One region of the Priestia sp. VA7 genome, then DNA from elsewhere that is predicted to be linked to it. Evidence: riboswitches for the same ligand, from Rfam matches in the RefSeq annotation. Region 1 holds a riboswitch; each other region holds the start of a gene.
What was found. Region 1 has a riboswitch for S-adenosylmethionine ahead of AC0C45_RS05680 (sulfite oxidase-like oxidoreductase). Riboswitches for the same ligand answer to the same signal wherever they lie in the genome.
Positions count from the first base shown of each region.

Region 1 (3,431 bases):
AGTCATTACGGTATCAGACACACGTACGAAAGAAACCGATAAAAGCGGCGCGCTAATGATCCAGCTTCTGAAAGAACACGACATGCAGATCGCTTCCTATGAAATTGTAAAAGACGACCAAACGTCGATTCAACAAGCCATACTTGCTGGCTGCAGTGATGAGAACATTGACGTTGTTCTCACAAACGGCGGGACGGGCATCACAAAACGAGACGTCACCATTGAAGCCGTTCAAGCGCTGATTCATAAAGAAATCGTTGGGTTTGGCGAGCTGTTTCGCATGCTGAGCTACACCGAAGATATTGGCAGCGCTGCGATTATGAGCCGGGCAATTGCCGGGACGATTAACGAAAAAGCCGTTTTTTCTACACCAGGATCAAGCGGTGCGGTTCGTCTAGCGATGACCAAGCTGATTTTGCCTGAACTTCGCCATGTTGTGTGGGAATTAAACCGCCAGCGCTGACAAAATGCCTATGCACACGCATAGGCATTTTCATTAATCATAGTCTTTATGTACCCACTCATCTTCTGGAATACCTAAATCTTCTCCAGAAAAACGCTCTTCTTTAAACGGATCTCCTCTAAGATGAAAGCCGTTTTGCTCCCAAAAGCCAGGATGATTTTCATCAATAGCTTCAAAGCCTCGAAGCCATTTAACACTTTTCCAAAAGTACAAATGCGGAACAACCAATCGCAGCGGATATCCGTGCTTAGCTGTAAGCGGCTCTCCGTTAAAGGAATGAGCGAGAAGAATATCGTCTCTCAGTAAATCTTTTACTTCAATGTTTGACGTATAGTCATTATCTCCATGCAGCATGATGTATTTACTTTTTAACTCCACGCCAACTGCTTTTAAAAAGTCTGTAAACAGCACGCCCGTAAATTCATTATCAAGCCTTGTCCATCTCGTTACGCAGTGAATATCACATTTCACCGTTATTTGCGGCATGTCCAATATATCTTGATACGAAAGCGTCACTTCTTTGTTTACTAATCCAAACACTCGAAGCGTCCACTCCTCTAAGTTATACTCCGGCACGTCGCCTTCATGTAAAATCGGAAAGCGCTCCGTTACTACCTGACCCGGAGGCACTCGTCCTTCATACTTTGGATCAATTTCCGGTGTTTTCATTCGTTTAATACGGTCTGCTTTGTTCAAATTATCACCTCGTTATTTTTTGTACATAAAAAGCCCTTCCTTAAATAAATAAGGAAGAGCTTTGTTTCAGCTTCTTCCTTATCTCTAAGAGCGATACACTCTTAAGGATTTGGCACCATTCTGTCATAGACAGCGGTTGCCGGGTTTCACAGGGCCAGTCCCTCCACCTCTCTTGATAAGGAAACAAATTGTATTTGTTTTATGTAATAAAGTCAGTATTAAGCTTTTTGTCATAATTGTCAATATTATTTTGCTTTTCCGCCAAAAAACTTTAAAAACAGATAGAGTTATAAGGTTTTAGTCTACTAAAATACCATGTAAAGCCTTTACCCTTCTCCATCAATCATCGTATACTTCCTGGCAAAGCGCTTGTAGTAAATTTGCTCACCCTCTTGTCCATCGTTAAAAACAAGTCGATTATGATCAATATCTTTTTCTTTTAACACGTATCCCTTTTCATTCATCAGTTGAATATATTCATCTAAATGTCCTTTTTTCACCATATAATGAAGAGCATCGTCTGGATCTGTAGTCCTTGCTACACCTTGACTTCCCACTTCTAACTTGAATACAGCTGTTGCTGTTTGAACGGGACGATAATCTCCAAACACTCTTTCCCAATTTAAGAGCAGCAGCGCGCCGAAGATTATGATAAATCCTCCAGCCGCTACGGTGAGCACAAATCGTTTTGACACTACTTTCTCTCCTTTACATTCTTTTTCTTCTATTTAATACAACAGATTTCCCTAAACTTGTTTTTACGCCAAGTCCTAGATACACAGCAGCAATATATACATTTAACAAATAATTGATTTTTTGTATCATACTTATAATTATTATCTAATTTTTTATAAAACATTAGAACCCTCTCTATATTACGTTTTTTTACCTAATAAAGGAACAGAAACCAATCTTTTTACCTATGATAAATGAATCGTTTTTTGCTTTTTACTTTACCTGACGTTTACATTCTAAAAGACGTGTTACATTATATATATCAGTTACCAACTAAACTAAGACTCCTGGACTATTCTGGCCTACCTGTTCTTTTAGGTAGACTGAGGTTGCTAAATCGTTATATATAGGAGGAAAAAATCATGAAAATGAAACAAAGAATATCAAAAGCAGCGGCGGCTGCAACGATTACAGGAATTGCTGCATTTGGATTTGCTCCTGTCGCTCAGTTTGATACACCAGCACATGCAGCTACATCTCAAGAAACAAACAGTCAAAGTCAAACAGCTGTAAAAAACATTAATGAAATTTACAACGCCGCAGTAAAAGGTGAGGTGCCACGCTTAACGGTAGACTTCAAAATTGGCAAAACACTGCGTCAAGACGTTCGCGACCAGTTCGGTCCCCCGCCTGAAGGTTCATCAAACAACTTTGACTACTATCATGCGGAAATGGGTCACCCTGGATACGCATTTGGCTATGATCAAAATAACGTCATTAACGAAATCCGCTATTTTGGTACAAATGTAGAGCGTCAAACAAATCTAGGCTCCATCACGCAAGCTAACTTAAAGAAAGAATTAGGTCAGCCGAACTTTACAGGCAAAGTAAAAGGTGATGGTACTATTCAAACGAAGTACACCTATCACGCCGGCGCCTATGATCTTGAATTCATTTTTGATGATAGCAAAACGTTAAATCACGTTAATTTAGTTAAAAAACCTTAAGTAATAGAAAAAGTAGCAGACAGCCTGCTACTTTTTTTCATGAAGTAAAACTAATGCGGAATCTGCTACGTGTTCATAGCCAATTTCCATGTAAATCTTGTTAGACGTAGGATTTGTCATATCTGTGTATAGACTTGTCGTTTGAAAACCTCTGTCTAGCATAAGCTGAGAAAGCGTGGATACACAGCTTGAGGCATAGCCTTTTTTACGTTCTTTTTGAGGCGTGTATACAAAGTTAATCGTAATGTTATGGGCCGTTGGACGCGTAGCATTGGCAATCGAGACATACTCACCGTTCACTTCCCATAAAAATAGCCGTTCTGCTTTAATAAAAGCTTCTCCTGTTTTGACAGCTTGTTCTTTTGATACAGGGTCTCCAATGACGCCCATAAACTCCCAAATCCATTCTGCCACGAGCGGAAGGTGTTCCAATCTTGCTTTTACGAGCACTCCGTCAGCGTCCGCAGCTTTTTTTACTTTGTCTAACCGATAAATGCGCTGATCCATTTTTAAAGAAGCTTCTTGATTTTTTAAATCTGCTAGTTTTTGAGAAAGATATAAAACCATTTGTTTTTCTCCAACTAAGCCCG
Region 1 is NZ_JBVQPN010000001.1:1,075,851-1,079,281, reverse strand. Features, by position in the region: gene AC0C45_RS05685 (MogA/MoaB family molybdenum cofactor biosynthesis protein) at 1-463, shown strand, start outside; gene AC0C45_RS05680 (sulfite oxidase-like oxidoreductase) at 497-1,159, opposite strand; SAM riboswitch class I at 1,235-1,341, opposite strand; gene AC0C45_RS05675 (hypothetical protein) at 1,486-1,854, opposite strand; gene AC0C45_RS05670 (YjgB family protein) at 2,257-2,841, shown strand; gene AC0C45_RS05665 (GNAT family N-acetyltransferase) at 2,869-3,431, opposite strand, start outside.

Region 2 (3,431 bases), on a different contig from region 1:
AAATCGTATTCATCAAGTACGGTAGATGTTGAGCCAAACGTATTGGTTTCAATGATGTCAGCACCTGCTGCAAAGTACTCTTCATGAATGCGCTGAATCACATGAGGCGCTGTTCGAGTCAAATATTCGTTGCAGCCTTCATATTCTTCGCCGCCAAAATCTTCAGCGGTTAAATCAGCATCTTGAATCATCGTTCCCATTGCTCCATCGATGACGAGTATTCGCTTCTTTAGTTGTTGTTCGATAAGTGAGCTCATTTATATCTTCCTTTCTGATGTAACAAGTTGCTTGTCATGAATATAGCGTGTTAGAATTTCGGTCATTTCATAGCGCATAAACGGCGTAATTAAGTAAATACCGTCAAATAACTCATATGCTGTATCAATTAAGTTTTTTGCAATCGCAAGACCTTCGACTTCACCGCGGATTCGGTCATTTCCCGTTGCATCCATGCGTTCTAGAATATCTTCTGATAATTTAATTCCAGGTACTTCATGGTGAATAAATCGAGCATTTCTTGCGCTTGTTAACGGCATGATACCGATATATACCGGTGTTGTTAAATGTTTGGTTGCTTCATATACCTCTTCAATTTGCTTAGTTGAATAGAGAGGCTGAGTAATGAAATAGTGAGCCCCGCAGTCGATTTTCTTTTCCAAACGCTGAACGGCTCGGTCTAAGTGACGCACGTTTGGGTTAAAGGCAGCTGCAATGGAAAAATTGGTTTTTTGACCAAGTGGTTTGCCGGAATAAGATAGTCCTTCATTAAACTGAGCGATTAAACTAATCAAGTCAAATGAAGATAAATCGTAGACCGAAGTGGCGCCAGGGAAATCGCCAACTTTTGACGGATCACCGGTAATTGCAAGTACTTGATTCATTCCTAGCGTATGAAGTCCCATTAAATGAGATTGAAGTCCAATTAAATTTCGGTCGCGACAGGTAATATGAATAAGCGGTCGTGCTTTTGTTTCTTGCTGCATCAGTGTTGCCATTGCCAAGTTGCTGATGCGAGGTGAGGCAAGAGAATTATCAGCTAATGTAATAGCATCTACGCCGACTTTATCAAGTGCTTTTGCGCCTTCTAAAAATTTCGTGGGACCAAGCTGTTTAGGCGGATCTAGCTCGACGATAACCGAGCGGCGCTTCTTCACAATTTCATGCATATGAGGTTTATCCTGCTGCTCACGCTCTTGAACCGTAACGGCAGGTCTCATTTTAACGACTTTGCTTGTAATCGGAGGCAGGTCTTTTAAGGCAGATGACATTGCGCGTACGTGAGCTGGTGTTGTACCGCAGCATCCTCCAATTAAGCGAACCCCTTGTTCGCGGAATAAACGCGCGCTTTCTACAAAGTAGTCTTCATTTGTTTCATATTCCAGCTTTCCTTCCACATACGCCGGAAGGCTGGCATTAGGATAAGCAGATAAGAAAGCACGATCAGGAAGCGGTACTTCTTCAAGAGACTGAATCATATGATAAGGACCTAAACGGCAGTTTAGCCCGACAACATCTGCTCCCAGCGCCTCTAATTCTTTTAATGCATCTGCTAAAGGACGGCCATCTTGCAGTACGCCAATATCATGCAGGGAAACGTGGGTAATAATAGGCTTATCCGTTTCTTTTCTTGCCAGTGTAAGAACGGTTTTTAATTCTTCGAAGTCATAGTATGTTTCAAACAAAAGGCCATCCACGCCTTCATTTAAAAGCCAAAACATTTGTTCACGAATGCTTCGCTTAACCTCTTCTAAACTAATAGCGTTTTTTTGGAAAGAACGAATTCCGCCGAGTGTACCAACCACGTAAGCCTGATCTTTTGCAGCTTGTTTCGCTAATTTTACACCAGCAACATTGATGTCTTTGACTGAATCTTCTAATCCATAACGGGCAAGTTTTTGATAATTAGCAGCGTACGTATTTGTTTGAATAACGTTTGCACCAGCTTCTACATAGGCTCTGTGAATACGAGAAACCTCTTCTGGTTTGGTGATGTTTAGTTCTTCAAAACAGCTGTCGATACCGTGTGAGTAAAGGAGGGTACCAGTGGCACCATCCCCAATTAAAATTTTAGACTTTAAATCTTCAAGTAACCCCATGTCAAAACCTCCTTAAATTGTTCCGCTTCTATTTCACGAGTGATTCGTTTTATGCAATATGCCGATAAAATAGAAAAAGTCTTCTTAAGAAGAAGACTTTTTTCGCCTTCTTATCTTCCAAGCAATAAATTGCTTGCTGGATTTAGCACCATGTCTCTAACGACTGGTTGCTGAGGTTTCAAAGGGCCAGTCCCTCCACCTCTCATGATAAGAATCAATTGTATATAATTGAAACATATTTTTTTAAATAGAAAGAATACTTATTTAATAATTTATCTGATTTTTAGAAATTATACAACATTAAATTGTGAATTTCCAGCAAATATTGAGGAAAATTTAAAAGCTAAAGGGAAAATATCCGTATATTTTGTTTGGAAATGACTGTTATGTTAGGGGTTAAGGAGTTTTTTGTGAGAAATACAAAAAGAAAATGAAAAAAATAAACGAAAAGGCACAAGCGCTGGGATATGCGTAGATTTCCACGTAAAAAGGCTCGTCTTTTTTTTATCGTTTCTACATATAGTGAACTATGAAGGGTAGAAGGGTGATGGGCATGAAAAGGTGGAAACTCACGCTGCAGGTTGCTGCTACGTATGTAGGCACCGTTGTAGGAGCCGGTTTTGCAACAGGCAAGGAAATCGTTCAATTTTTTACACAGTACGGGGAACTTGGAATGGTCGGAATTTTGGTCAGCGGCTTGTTTTTTATTTGGCTAGGTTCAAAAATGATGCTGCTTTCGCACGCAATTGGGGCTTCTTCTTATCAGCAGCTTAATACATATTTATTTGGTGATGTGCTTGGAAAAGCGGTAAACGGTGTAATGATTGTCATTTTATTTGGAGTAACTTCAGTCATGCTAGCGAGTACGGGGGCAATAGGAAAAGAACAGTTCGGGCTGTGGCCTCCTGTTGGGATGATTTTTACAATTGTTTTAACTTATATATTTATCGCAAAAGGAATTAACGGTATTTTAATGGTTAATTCTCTTGTTGTGCCGATGATGCTTTCATTTGCTTTTATCATCTTTATGCCGAATATCAGCTATTTCTCACTGATTCAAACGAAGCCGGATTTAACGCTCGTCACGCAGTGGAAGTGGGCGGTTAGTCCCTTTTTATATATTTCCCTGAATCTAGCTTTGGCTCAGGCCGTTTTGGTTCCATTAGGAAGCTCGGTGAAAGATAGGAGCGTGATTAAAAAAGGGGCCGTAATAGGAGGATGTGTACTTACGTTTATGCTTGTTTCTACTCATCTTGCCCTTTCCAATTTGCCTTATTCATTTCAACTTGATATTCCGATGAGTGCGGTTGTTAAAAATATCTCAGCGTGGGTGAA
Region 2 is NZ_JBVQPN010000002.1:679,487-682,917, forward strand. Features, by position in the region: gene metH (methionine synthase) at 1-257, opposite strand, end outside; gene AC0C45_RS09960 (bifunctional homocysteine S-methyltransferase/methylenetetrahydrofolate reductase) at 258-2,096, opposite strand; SAM riboswitch class I at 2,204-2,310, opposite strand; gene AC0C45_RS09965 (YkvI family membrane protein) at 2,650-3,431, shown strand, end outside.
Region 2: another riboswitch for S-adenosylmethionine. It lies ahead of AC0C45_RS09960 (bifunctional homocysteine S-methyltransferase/methylenetetrahydrofolate reductase); the one in region 1 lies ahead of AC0C45_RS05680 (sulfite oxidase-like oxidoreductase).

Region 3 (3,431 bases), on a different contig from region 1:
GACAACTAAAAGTTTTTCCACATACAGAGATTGATAAGCTACGCCTACTCCAACAACTGAACCAACCGTTACTTCACTTGTTGATAGAGGAATACCAATTAAATTCGCGAAAAAGAGTGACAGCGTTGCAGCAGCCAGAATGATAATAACTAATTCTACTGACAGCAATTTTTCAGGTATGATACCTGAACTGATAGTTTTTACCACCTCGCCGCCTCCGATAATGGCTCCGAGCACAATACCTATAGCACAGATGAACAGGGCTACTCTTTTCTTTTTAATCGCACCGGAGCCGTATGAAACGCCCATAGCTGCTGCTGCACCACTTGCTCCAATATTCATTGCAAAAAAAAGCGCAATGATAAAGGCAACATATAAAAGCATCATTTATTCAGCTCTTTCGTATTTAAGATTCGTGTAATCCGCATTCAACTTTTTGTGTACCTGCCCATCTTCCTGAACGTAAATCGTCTACATTGTAGGCAGGTGCGGTACAGGGCTCACAGCCAATACTTGGGTAGCCTTGATCATGAAGTTTGTTATATGGTAAATCATGCTTATACACATAGCGCCAAACTTCTTTCCAGGACCAATGAATTAACGGGCAGACTTTCACTTTCTTGAATTTCTCATCTTTATTAAAATAATTCGTGTTGGCACGAGATTCAGACTGCTCGCGTCTCAAACCAGAAATCCACGCATCATAAGGAGCAAGAGATTCCCTTAGCGGGATGATTTTTCGAATTTGACAGCATAGGTTAGGCTGACTCTTCCAAAGTTCATCTCCATGTTTCTCAGCTTGTTCTGCAAGCGTTAAATCCGGTTTTTTCATACGAATACGCAAATCAGGAAAGCGTTCTTTAATTGCATCAATTACTTCATATGTTTCTTTAAAATGAACGCCCGTATCTAAAAAGACGATTTCAGCATCTTTTTTCACTTTTGAAATTAAATCAATTAACACGATCCCCTCGATACCAAAGCTTGATGCGTAAATAATTGAATCTCCGTAGGTATCATACGCCCACTGCAATGCTGAAAGGGCTCCTTTTGTTTCATCTTCACTGTCGAACTCTGGAAATGTATCACTCCAGTTTTCGTACGTATATAAGTCTGCCATTTTCTTCACTCCAATTCTTAGTTATCCGCGTTATCCAATAAAAAAAGACGGTTTTACCCACTAGAATTGGATAAAACCGCCTCTAGTGTGTCTAGTCAGCGAAACTATTTAATTCTTACTTTGCTTCAACATGCTCAAAGATTTGTTTTAAGTCGGGGGTTACAGTCATTGGTGTCCCTCCTCAAATTATCGCTTGCGCTATATCAAAATAAAAAGTCTTCCATATTGAAAGACTGGGTAGGCAATAATTTTTCACCTTATCTTTCAAAATGATACACACTTTGCTGGAATTAGCACCTTGCTAAGCAGGTTGCCGGGGTTCAGCGGGCCAGATCCCTCCACCACTCTTGATAAGCATTTTTTAAAAATTTTAGCATATTTAGAATATTTGTCAACATTAAAAATCATATATCCGATAAGAAAACTATACTTTAAATTCACAGAAATATCTATACTTTTATTTAAAACAACATATGTAAATTTAACCCAAATGTGAACGTATCAGTTTATAAAACGCTTTCTTTTTTCTCCAACTTTTTATATTCTCTTGCTAAATAAAACACAAAACCTCTCTATAAAATTAATAAGGGATTTATAAGCTTTACGGATAATTCACCCACATTAGCACACATTACAGATAACACTGACTGACAGATAGGAGCTATATAAGATGGAGAGACAACCCTTTCAATTAGACGATACAATTAAAAATAATGTGCGAACATATTTACAGCAGATTTCAACTGAAGCCTCTAATTTAATTAAACATTTAGACACGAGTGATCATTGTATCCTATGTGATTTTGAGGAGATGCGAAAGTTATTTCAAGATGTTCAAGCTACGGCTGCCTCTTATTATTTGCGTCATTATCTATCGCCTTATACATTTGAATATGCTGCTCTGTCCTTAGCTATTCATAACCTTTCTGAGAAACGTCACGGCGCTTTAATTGTCATTGAACGGGAACAAAATGTAGACTCTCTTATTCAAAAAGGAATCCCTATTCAAGCTCCTGTCAGCGCTACGCTAGTTGAGACGCTGTTCTATCCAGGGACACCCTTACATGACGGAGCCGTCTTGATTAGAAATAATCAGCTTATCTCAGCTGCTAATGTTTTACCTCTCTCGTCTATTATTTCAACGACCAAAAAATTGGGAACACGCCACCGTGCAGCCATTGGAATGTCGGAAAAATCGGATGCATTAATTTTAGTTGTATCTGAAGAAACAGGCAAAATTTCGTTTGCTCTTGATGGAAGCCTCTACCCTATTCACTCCAGCAAAAATATGATTTAAGAGCCCTTTCCTGATAAGCAGCCCTATCTTGACTTCTATATCCTTTCTCTTTAATATATTTCATAGTTTTTACATACTATAGATACGGGTGATGCATATGACAATTTTAAAATTTGAACATGTAGGCGTTCAAGTAAAGGATATAGAAGAATCTATTGAGTTCTATACGCAAAAAGTGGGATTAGAGCTCATCGAAACACTACCACATACCGATCCATCTTTGAAGCTAGCTTTTCTAGGTTTAGAAGGCAATGTAATCGTAGAGTTAATTCAAGGGTATAACTCAAGCTTACCTAACGAAGGTAAAGTTCATCATTTTGCCCTGGCAGTAGACGGAATTGAAGAGGAGTTTGAGCGTTTAAAATCAGCAGGCGTTTCATTTGTTGAAGAAAACATTGTAACTTTGCCAAATGGAGCAAGATACTTATTTTTCTACGGTCCAGACAAAGAATGGATTGAATATTACGAAGTAAAAAGATAAAGATATCTTATACCTTCAGTAGAAAATGGTCATACTGTGGTTATGACTAATCACTGGAGGTTTTTTTATGATGGAATGGCTATTATTTCGACTTTTTCGTCGTTCTATTTTAGTGCGGCTTCTTTTTATTATCGGCTGCCTTGTTCTGCTTTTCGGCATGCTTATACATTTCCTAGAGCCGCAAACGTTTGGGAATGTGTTTGAAGGAATTTGGTGGGTTATTATTACAATTTCTACTATAGGGTACGGTGATTTTGCTCCGACCACTACGATTGGAAGGTTAGCTGCAATTATTTTAGTCCTGATCGGAACGGGATTTATTACTACTTATTTTGTTACGCTTTCTAAAATTGCTGTTTCCGCTGAGAGCGCTTATTTGGAAGGGAATTTAAAATTTTATGGAAAAGATCACTTTATCGTTGTTGGGTGGAATGAGCGCGCCAAACTCGTGTTAGAGTCTTATCGCGACGCATTTCATAAAGAAGACATTGTTCTTATCGACGACTCTCTGACTAAAAATCCCATGATTTGTG
Region 3 is NZ_JBVQPN010000005.1:8,055-11,485, forward strand. Features, by position in the region: gene AC0C45_RS22095 (inorganic phosphate transporter) at 1-387, opposite strand, end outside; gene AC0C45_RS22100 (phosphoadenylyl-sulfate reductase) at 407-1,120, opposite strand; SAM riboswitch class I at 1,375-1,477, opposite strand; gene cdaS (sporulation-specific diadenylate cyclase CdaS) at 1,791-2,417, shown strand; gene AC0C45_RS22110 (VOC family protein) at 2,515-2,898, shown strand; gene AC0C45_RS22115 (potassium channel family protein) at 2,966-3,431, shown strand, end outside.
Region 3: another riboswitch for S-adenosylmethionine. It lies ahead of AC0C45_RS22100 (phosphoadenylyl-sulfate reductase); the one in region 1 lies ahead of AC0C45_RS05680 (sulfite oxidase-like oxidoreductase).